3 regions of the Lactobacillus sp. IBH004 genome follow, and region 1 is predicted to be linked to each of the others. Evidence: predicted binding sites of a transcription regulator. Region 1 holds the regulator's gene; each other region holds the start of a gene.

Evidence for each region. The regulator HrcA, encoded in region 1, represses chaperone genes, less so after heat shock. The targets are predictions, from matches to a motif close to TTAGCACTCNNNNNNNNNGAGTGCTAA.
Region 2: the regulator HrcA is predicted to act here: its motif matches at 1,980-2,006, upstream of clpP (ATP-dependent Clp endopeptidase proteolytic subunit ClpP).
Region 3: the regulator HrcA is predicted to act here: its motif matches at 1,431-1,457, upstream of LDX54_RS03415 (ATP-dependent Clp protease ATP-binding subunit).

Annotation. Positions count from the first base shown of each region.
Region 1 covers NZ_CP110217.2:1,100,248-1,103,464, forward strand. Annotated here, with positions in the region: gene dnaK (molecular chaperone DnaK) at 1-629, opposite strand, end outside; gene grpE (nucleotide exchange factor GrpE) at 648-1,241, opposite strand; gene hrcA (heat-inducible transcriptional repressor HrcA) at 1,254-2,303, opposite strand; gene ribF (riboflavin biosynthesis protein RibF) at 2,439-3,217, opposite strand, start outside.
Region 2 covers NZ_CP110217.2:723,817-727,033, forward strand. Annotated here, with positions in the region: gene LDX54_RS03695 (gluconeogenesis factor YvcK family protein) at 1-381, shown strand, start outside; gene whiA (DNA-binding protein WhiA) at 388-1,323, shown strand; gene clpP (ATP-dependent Clp endopeptidase proteolytic subunit ClpP) at 1,374-1,958, opposite strand; gene LDX54_RS03710 (SH3-like domain-containing protein) at 2,118-3,217, shown strand, end outside.
Region 3 covers NZ_CP110217.2:661,104-664,320, reverse strand. Annotated here, with positions in the region: gene ptsP (phosphoenolpyruvate--protein phosphotransferase) at 1-767, opposite strand, end outside; gene LDX54_RS03425 (phosphocarrier protein HPr) at 767-1,033, opposite strand; gene LDX54_RS03420 (hypothetical protein) at 1,147-1,329, opposite strand; gene LDX54_RS03415 (ATP-dependent Clp protease ATP-binding subunit) at 1,499-3,217, shown strand, end outside.

The DNA.
Region 1 (3,217 bases):
CAATCAATAATCTTGTTATCAAAATCATCACCACCAAGATGGGTATCACCATTAGTTGAAAGAACTTGGAACACACCGTCACCTAATTGCAAAACGGAAACATCAAAAGTACCACCACCAAGGTCGTAAACTAAAACTTTTTCGTCTTCAGCATCTTTGTCAAGACCATATGCAAGGGAAGATGCAGTAGGTTCGTTAATGATTCTCTTAACATCTAAACCAGCTATTTTACCAGCATCTTTGGTAGCTTGACGCTGAGCGTCATTAAAGTATGCAGGTACGGTAATAACAGCATCGGTTACTTTCTCGCCCAAATAATCTTCAGAGAATTTCTTGATATACTGCAAGATCATTGCTGAAATTTCCTGTGGTGTATATGCTTTATCACCAATTTTGACCTTGTAATCAGTTTCGCCCATGTGACGTTTAATAGAAGAAATAGTATTGGGATTGGTAATTGCTTGTCTTTTGGCAACTTCACCAACTTGGATTTCTCCATCTTTAAAGGCAACTACTGAAGGGGTAGTGCGATTTCCTTCTGGGTTAGTAATAATTTTGGGTTCTTTACCCTCCAAAACGGCAACTGCTGAGTTAGTAGTTCCGAGGTCAATTCCGATAACTTTTGACATTGATATGCTTCCTTTCAATTATTGTGCTACAACAACCATAGCCGGTCTTAAAGTACGATCTTTGTACAAGTATCCCTTTTGTAAAACTCGTACAACATGATCTTTTTGATCATCATTTTCAGCTGCAACGGTTTGAACAGCTTGGTGTAAATTGGGATCAAATTTGACACCTTCAGCTATAATTTCACTGATACCGTGATCTTTCATAGCTTTAACCAGTGAATCAAGTGTCATCTGTACACCTTTTTTAAGCTGTTTTGATGCTTCGTCATCGACTTTAGTAGCTAAAGCTCTTTCTAAATTATCCATCGCTGGCAAAACATCTTTAGCTAAGGATTGAGACTCATATTTGATAAGCTGCGCTCTTTCTTTATTGTAGCGATTTTGCATATTTTGCATCTCAGCTTGACTGCGCAAAAACTTATCTTCCAGATCGTCTTTTTCTTTTTGCAATTGAGTCAAATTACGCTGCAATTTACTTTCCAAAGACTCTGGTTTCTTTTCTTCGTTAGCCTTAGTCTTAGAATTTTCTACTTCTGTCTTTGACTTTTTATGCTCATCTTTTTTTGGCTCTTTTTTTGAGTTTTTACTATTATTTTCTTCTTTACTCACGGCTAACCTCCTTTATTTGAATCTACCATAATAATCAAGTAATTTTTTAGATAGTTCGTTTCTGAAATACTCGAGTAATCCAATCACCTGAGAATACGGCATATTATCAGGGCCAAGTAAAGCAATTATGCCCTTTCCATGAGAGCCAACGCTGTACTCTGCCGTAAGCAGACTGTAATCCTTTAACAAATCATTTGATAATTCGGATCCTAAACTAACTCGAACGGGATACCTGTCGCTTTTCAAATTTTGCCTATTGTCCAAAATACTGGAAATCAAATCATTATGCTCAATCATTTCATAGAGCGATCTTAAGTTTGAAATATCGTCCAGAGAAATGTTGTTAAGCAGGTTAATCTGACCATCAACATAGGTTTGCTCACTGGCAGCATCGTTAATAACATCCTCGACCAAATTAATCAGTTCAGAGACATGAGCAACTTTAAGTTTATTGCCCAAAGTCTTTTTAAGATAGTCTGGAGTAACTTGATCTAAAGTTTTGCCCACCAGCTGATCGTTAATCATGCGCACAGCCTGTTCAATTTCATCACCATTAACATTATAAGGTAAAGTATAAACCTGGTCATGAACGTCACCGTCACTAGTTCCTAAGACAGCCATAATCTGTCTGTTAAACAATGGCACGATACGAAAACCAGTAATAGTTAATTCACTATTTTCAGGACCTTCCGCAAATGCTGTGTAATTGGTTAGATCCGATAAAATTTTGACAGCTGCCTGTACGATATCGTTAACCTGATGAAATGGTTGATCAAGCTGACTAATGATTCGCTTGTATACAGAAGATGAAATTTGTAAAGGTTCAACTAAATTGTCAAGATAATAGCGGTAGCCTTCAGTTGAAGGCACGCGACCACTAGACAAATGAGTTTTTTCAATCAAACCCTTATCTTCTAAAACAGCCATTTCGTTACGAATAGTAGCACTTGAAACCTTAATAGGCAGTTGATTCATAACAGTTTTGGACCCAACAGGATCATGTGTCTGCGTAAAATCATTGATAATTGTTTTTAAAATTAATTCTTGACGTTCGGTCAACATAAATATCGCCCTCACTTTTAGCACTCAATCTGATTAGGTGCTAACAATTTATATGATACTAGCTTTTAGCAGAATGTCAAGTTGAGTGCTAACTTTTTTCTTAAAAAACGTCAATCATTTTTTTAGTATCATTAATTAATTCATCGCAGCAAAATAATTTTTAATTTCAGCCTCGTCTTGACTCATTTGTTGTGTTAGCTCTTTTAAATTGGCAAATTTAATTTCACCACGGGTATACTTATACCATTTAATTACCATTTCCTCATCATAGGCTTCCTGATCAAAGCCAAATAAGTTTGACTCAATATAAAGCTTTTTCCCCTGATTGATAGTCACATTATAGCCTACACTTGTCATTGAGTCATACCACTTACCACAAATCTTGGTTTTAGTCGCATATACGCCAATTTTAGGAACAGCCTTGTCTTCACTCCAAACCAAATTAGCTGTGGGAAAACCTAGTTTATGCCCATTGCGCAAACCGTGACCTACATAGCCTGACATAACATAGGGAAAGCCTAACAACTTAGCGGCTAATTCCATATTTCCACTAGTTATCGCTTTCTTGATTTCCGTAGAACCAATTTTTTGACCATCATAAGACTGCTTAGGGACATTAATTATATTGAACCTTCCCTGAGCAAACTTAGGGAAATTTTTCATATTAGCCGTGTCTTTAGGGCCATATGTGTAATCAAAGCCAGCAACTACAGTGTCGGCATGTAATTTTACTATAATATTATCAACAAATTCCTGTGCAGTTAGTTTACTAAAAGCTTCATTAAAGTGCATCACCAACAAATAGTCAACTTTAAGTTTCTGCATCTTGTATGCTTTTTCTGGAAGAGTATCAATGTATGTAACTTTTTTATTTTGATAAACTTCTTTTGGATGACGATCAAACGTCATTACTA
Region 2 (3,217 bases), 380 kb from region 1:
CCTAATTTAGGCGAAGCTGTTAGGAAAACTAGTGCAGAAGTAATATATATTTGCAATATTATGACACAGCTTGGTGAAACCGATCATTTTTCAGACTGTGATCACGTTAAAGTAATTAACGCACATCTTGGTGGTCATTATATTAATACTGCTTTAGTTAATGGTGCCAAAATTGACATGTCTAAGTTTAATCCTAGTGATTACGATGCCTATATTGAGCCGGTGAAAAGAGACTTTAACGGACTGCGCGAGCAGGGCTGTCGGGTGATTACCGATGATTTTATTGACCAGCGTAGCGGCTTGGTTTTTCATGACGGTAAGAAGGTAGCAAAAGAAATCATCAACCTGGCATTTGCCGCAATGGCTCGCAGGAAGGAATAACAAATAATGGCCAGCTATGCTAGTAACGTAAAAAAAGAGTTGACTTCGCTGCCCATTCACTGCGAACATGCCAAAGCTGAATTGGCTGCTTTCCTGCGTATGAATGGCGTTTTGAATTTTCATGAGCACAAATTTAGTCTTGATATCACTACTGAAAATCCTGCCATAGCTAGACGTATTTTTTCATTGATAAAAACTGCATATAGGGTTGAACCACAACTGATAGTCTCTCGCAAAATGAAGCTTAAAAAAAATAATCAGTATTTGGTGAGATTACAAAATCACGTGAAAGAAATACTGAATAATTTGGAAATTTTGACCCCAAGCTTGAATTTAATTACTAGCATTCCTAAAAGAATAATTAATTCACGGGAAGGGTCGATGTCATATTTGCGTGGTGCTTTTTTAGCCAGTGGCAGTGTGAATAATCCTAATACGAGTCGGTATCATTTGGAAATTTATTCTATTTATAAAGACCATAATGACGATTTGCTTCATATTATGAATGACCGCTTTAATCTGAATGCTAAAAGTACACCAAGAAGGCGTGGCTATATTGTTTATTTAAAAGAAGCCGAAAAAATTGGTGACTTTTTACATATTGTCGGAGCATTAAATGCAATGTTGTCTTTTGAAGATTTGCGCATTATGCGGGATATGCGTAATTCTGTTAACAGGTTGGTCAATTGTGATACAGCTAATTTAAAAAAGACGGCTAATGCAGCAGCCAAGCAGGTTGAAGATATTGAGTTGATTGAACGTAAAATTGGGCTAGAAAACATTCCTGAAAAATTGCAAGGTTTGGCTAGACTAAGATTAGATGAACCGGAACTATCACTGAAAGAAATAGCGCAACAGGTGCCAGATGGTCCGATTTCAAAATCTGGAGTCAATCATCGCTTTAAAAAAATTCACGATATTGCTGCAAGTTTAGAGCAATAAAAAAGAAACTCATCAAATGATGGGTTTCTTTTTTTTTCAGTTTATTGTTACTATTTCTTTTGATTAACCATAATTTCATCGATTAAACCATAGTCTTTAGCTTGCTGTGCGGTCATGTAATTGTCCCGTTCAGTGTCCTTTTGAATCTTTTCTAAAGGCTGACCAGTAGTTTCATGTAAGATCCGGTTAATTTTTTCACGGCTCTTTAAAATTTCATTGGCTGCAATTTGAATATCGGTTTGCTGACCCTGTGCACCACCTAAAGGTTGATGGATCAAAACAGTCGAATTAGGTAATGCAAAACGTTTACCTTTTGCTCCGCTAGTCAGTAAAATGGAAGCCATAGAAGCTGCCATGCCGATGGCAATAGTTGAAACATCTGATTTAATAAAGTTCATGGTATCCATGATTGCCAAACCAGAAGTAATCACACCACCCGGTGAATTAATGTAAAGTGAAATATCCTTGGTGTTGTCTTGAGCATCAAGAAATAGTAATTGTGCAATAATTGAATTGGCCATATCATCGTTAATTTCGCCGCTAAGCATGATGATTCTGTCTTTCAATAAACGTGAATATATATCATATGCGCGTTCGCCACGTGCAGTTTGTTCAATAACTGTAGGTACAAGCATCTTTCTACCTCCTAAATATAATTAGCACTCTATCAAGTACAGTGCTAATTAAATCACTTACATTACTTGCTGTCAATGAAAGTGTATTAATTTTGTATTCTTTTTAGTGAGAGTTTTATTATATAATTTAAAGGTAAACTAAATATTGGAGGATATATTTTGAAGCTTTATAAGAAAAAATTACCATATTTACTGACATTGGTTGTCGGATTACTAGTTTGTACCGGCTTGTCAACTACATCAGTTGCGGCAGATTCGAATAGCGCTCAACCGCCAGTTCAAGATGACAGCAACAAGTCATCAAGCAACTCAACTGATGTAAATAATGATAATAATGCCACTAATGATCAAACAGGTAAATCTGATCAAACTGGGACAGACGACACCAATACTAAAAAACCTAAGCCTAAGCAAATTGTTACTGGTTTTTCTATGATGACCAAAGTTGCGGGCAACAAAAATTATAAGGTCTGGAAAGAAGTAAATAACGGAAAAGTTAGCACCAAAGTAGCTGACGGCATTAACTTTCGTTACAGTCATATTCAATCAGACCAGTTGATTGAAACTAAAAAATACCGCTATTGGCGCATTTATGTTAATGGCAGACAAGTAGGGTATGTTAATGAACGTTACTTTGCCAGAAATCAAATTGCGGTTCCTAAGACTATATCTCTAGTGCGCAATGAGTTCTACAACTTCCCCACCAGAGATGCTATTTCTTATATAACTAACAGCATGGGTACAGTAATTGACAACAGTCAAGTAACTGTATCAAAAGATAGCATTAATTGCGGGACTCCTAAGACATATAAAGTTAAATATACTTATGGAGATGCAACTGCTACAGTTAAAATAACTGTTAGAAAGAGTAAAAAAGAAGGGGTGGTCGATGCGAATACCGTTGCCTCCTTCCCAGCGCAACCTGGTACAAATGATTATCAGGCTTGGAAAACTCATTACGGTTCATCATTAAATTATATTAGCCCTACAGAATACACGCCTGAAACCAATAAACATACTTTGACTAGTGGTGATTTGACCTTAAAGACACGGTTATATCAACCAGTCTTATTAAGTGTAGCTGATCCCTCAGACGATAATATTAACCGTGTTGGTCACATTCCAGAAGGTGTTACCGTTTCTAATGGCTGGGCATATACCAGTCTTTTAAGTCACACAAATTTGGTATCTGGTCATATTGTTGGTTATGATCTGAATACTTTAACTGACCCGTTTGATGCGCAACATTTACTTGATAT
Region 3 (3,217 bases), 440 kb from region 1:
TCCCATTCAGCTTTTTGCTGCAAAAAGTCAGAACTCTTTTGTTGATATTCAGCAACTTGACTGTCAGTAGGCTTAACTACTACATCACCGCTTAGACCGTCAACAGCAATCGTGTCGCCGTTTTCAACATCCTTGGTAATTGAATCAGTACCTACAACTGCTGGCAATTCAAGTGAACGCGCCATGATAGCAGAGTGTGCTGTTCTTCCGCCAATATCAGTAACAAAGCCCTTAACAAATTTTTTATTAAGTTGGGCAGTATCACTAGGAGTTAAATCATGAGCAACCACAATAACTTCGTGATCAATGGCAGCTGGGTTTGGTAATTCCTTACCCAGCAAGTGAGCCATAATTCTCTTAGAAACATCGCGCACATCAGCTGCACGTTGCTGCATATATGTGTTATCAGTCATTCCTTCAAAAATACTGATAAACTTTTGGGCAGTTTCGTCAAGAGCAGCTTCACTGTTAACTTTTTGTTCCTTGATTTCGTTTTCAATGGCACCAGTAAATTCAGGATCGTTCAAGATCATAAGGTGAGCTTCAAAGACTTGAGCTTCGTCTTCACCTAAACTCTTCTTTGCACTATCACGAATTTTTTCAACTTCAGTAGTTGATACTGAAATTGCCTTCTTATAGCGTGCTAACTCACTTTCAACATCGCTAACTGTAGATTTTGAAAATGAAAGATCAGGTTCAACCAAGAGATAAGCTGGTGCTACAGCAATACCATCACTAGCAGCAATTCCTTTTAATGTCTTGGTCATTATTCAGCTAAGCCCTCTTTTTTCATAGTCTCTGAAATAGCGTTAATTGCATCTTTTTCGTCGTCGCCACTAGCACTGATAGTAACATCAGCATTTTTGCCAACACCAAGTGACATAACACCCATAATTGACTTTAAATTAACTGACTTACCATTGTATTCCAAATTGATATCTGAACCAAATTTAGAAGCAGCTTGTACTAGCAATGTAGCTGGACGAGCATGAATACCTGTTTCTGCAACAACATGAAAATCGCGTTTTTCCATTATATATATCTCCTTTGAATTCAAAAAATCAAACCGGTAATAAATACCTATTCGCCTACTTAGACTATCATTTTTTTGTGAATTAGACAACATAAATGTAACAGTTTACATCATTAAACTTCAGATTTTGATTTTGAGTAAATTATTTTACCACCTCGCAATGCTTTCCCTGTAATATTTTGCCTTTTTTCAAAAGACCTCAATGCTGCTTGAAATTCAAAAGCATTTTTTGGCTCAACTTCATAGTGATCGAGTTCGCCATTCGCTAATTGCACCAGAATTTTTTGAAAATCCAAAATCATCACCACTTTTTAGTCAATTTTATTTATGCAATCATCTGATCTTGCACCAATATTTTATCATATTAGCGTTACTTACAAATAATAAGATTCAGGTTTTAGCACTTGATTATTGCGAGTGCTAATTATATAATTTAGTAAACTGATATGAAAGGCGGTAATACAATTGCTTTGTCAAAACTGTCAAAAACGACCAGCTTCCATTCATCTTTTTGCGAAGGTTAACGGACAAAGTCGTGAAATTAATTTATGTGGACAATGTTATCAACAACTTAAACAACAAGGAAATATTAATATGAACAATGATAATAACGACTTCTTTGGTGATTTCAGCGACCTGTTTAATTACAACGGCAATGCGGGAAATCCAGGGGACCCCAGAATGGGCAATGGGAATCCAGGAAACGTCAATAACGGCAACAATGGTGCCGGGGGCGGACGCTCACTGCTTGATCAGTATGGAACCGATCTTACTGCTCTAGCAAGAAAAGGTAAAATTGACCCAGTTATTGGACGCGATAAAGAAATTGCTCGTGTCATTGAAATCTTGAATCGCAGAACAAAGAACAATCCTGTCCTAATCGGTGAAGCCGGTGTCGGTAAGACTGCTGTAGTTGAGGGCTTAGCCCAGCAAATTGTCGACGGTTCGGTCCCGGCCAAGCTGCAAGATAAAAGAATAATATCACTAAACGTAGTTTCTTTAGTTCAAGGTACAGGTATTCGGGGTCAATTTGAACAACGAATGCAGCAATTACTTAAAGAAGTACAAGGTCATGATGATATCATCCTCTTTATCGATGAAATTCACGAAATCGTTGGTGCAGGCAATGCCGAAGGTGGAATGGATGCGGGCAACATTATTAAACCCGCTCTTGCTCGTGGTGACCTGCAACTCGTTGGTGCTACCACATTAAAAGAATACCGGGAAATTGAAAAAGACTCTGCCCTAGCAAGAAGATTCCAGCCCGTTGATGTTAAAGAACCTTCTGTTGCAGAAACAATCCGTATTTTAAAGGGTATTCAAAAGCGCTACGAAGATTATCACCATGTTCACTATACTGATGATGCTATCAAGGCAGCAGCAGAATTATCTGAGCGTTACATTCAAGACCGCTTTTTACCTGATAAAGCCATTGACTTACTCGATGAAGCAGGTTCAAGAATGAACCTGACAATTCCTTACGTCGACAAGGAAAAAATGAAGGAACGAATTGATGCGGCTCAGAAATTAAAACAAGAATCCCTCAAGAATGAAGATTATGAAAAAGCTGCATACTACCGTGACCAAATCGAAAAATATAACAAGATGAAGGATCAAAAGGTTGATCCGGACAAATCTCCTATTATTACCAGCAAGATCATGAACAAGATTGTTGAAGAAAAAACTGGCATCCCTGTTGGTGATTTACAAAAGCAAGAAGAAAACCAGTTGCAAAACTTGGCACCAAATCTTAAGGCACACGTTATTGGTCAAGATAAAGCAGTCGATAAACTGGCTCGTGCAATTCGGCGTAACCGGATTGGCTTTAATAAATCCGGCAGACCTATCGGCTCCTTCCTCTTTGTGGGACCTACTGGTGTAGGTAAAACCGAATTAGCTAAACAACTGGCTCGGCAAATGTTTGGTTCAGAAAATGCCTTAATTCGCTTCGATATGTCAGAATATATGGAATCATATTCTGTTTCCAAGTTAATTGGTTCAGCACCTGGTTACGTCGGTTATGAAGAAGCCGGACAACTAACAGAACGAGTAAGACGTCACCCATACAGTTTGATTTTACTTGACGAAATTGAAAAAGCTGATCCAGCTGTTATGAATCTTTTCTTACAGATTTTAGATGATGGTCGCTTAACTGATTCTCAAGGTAGAACTGTATCATTCAAG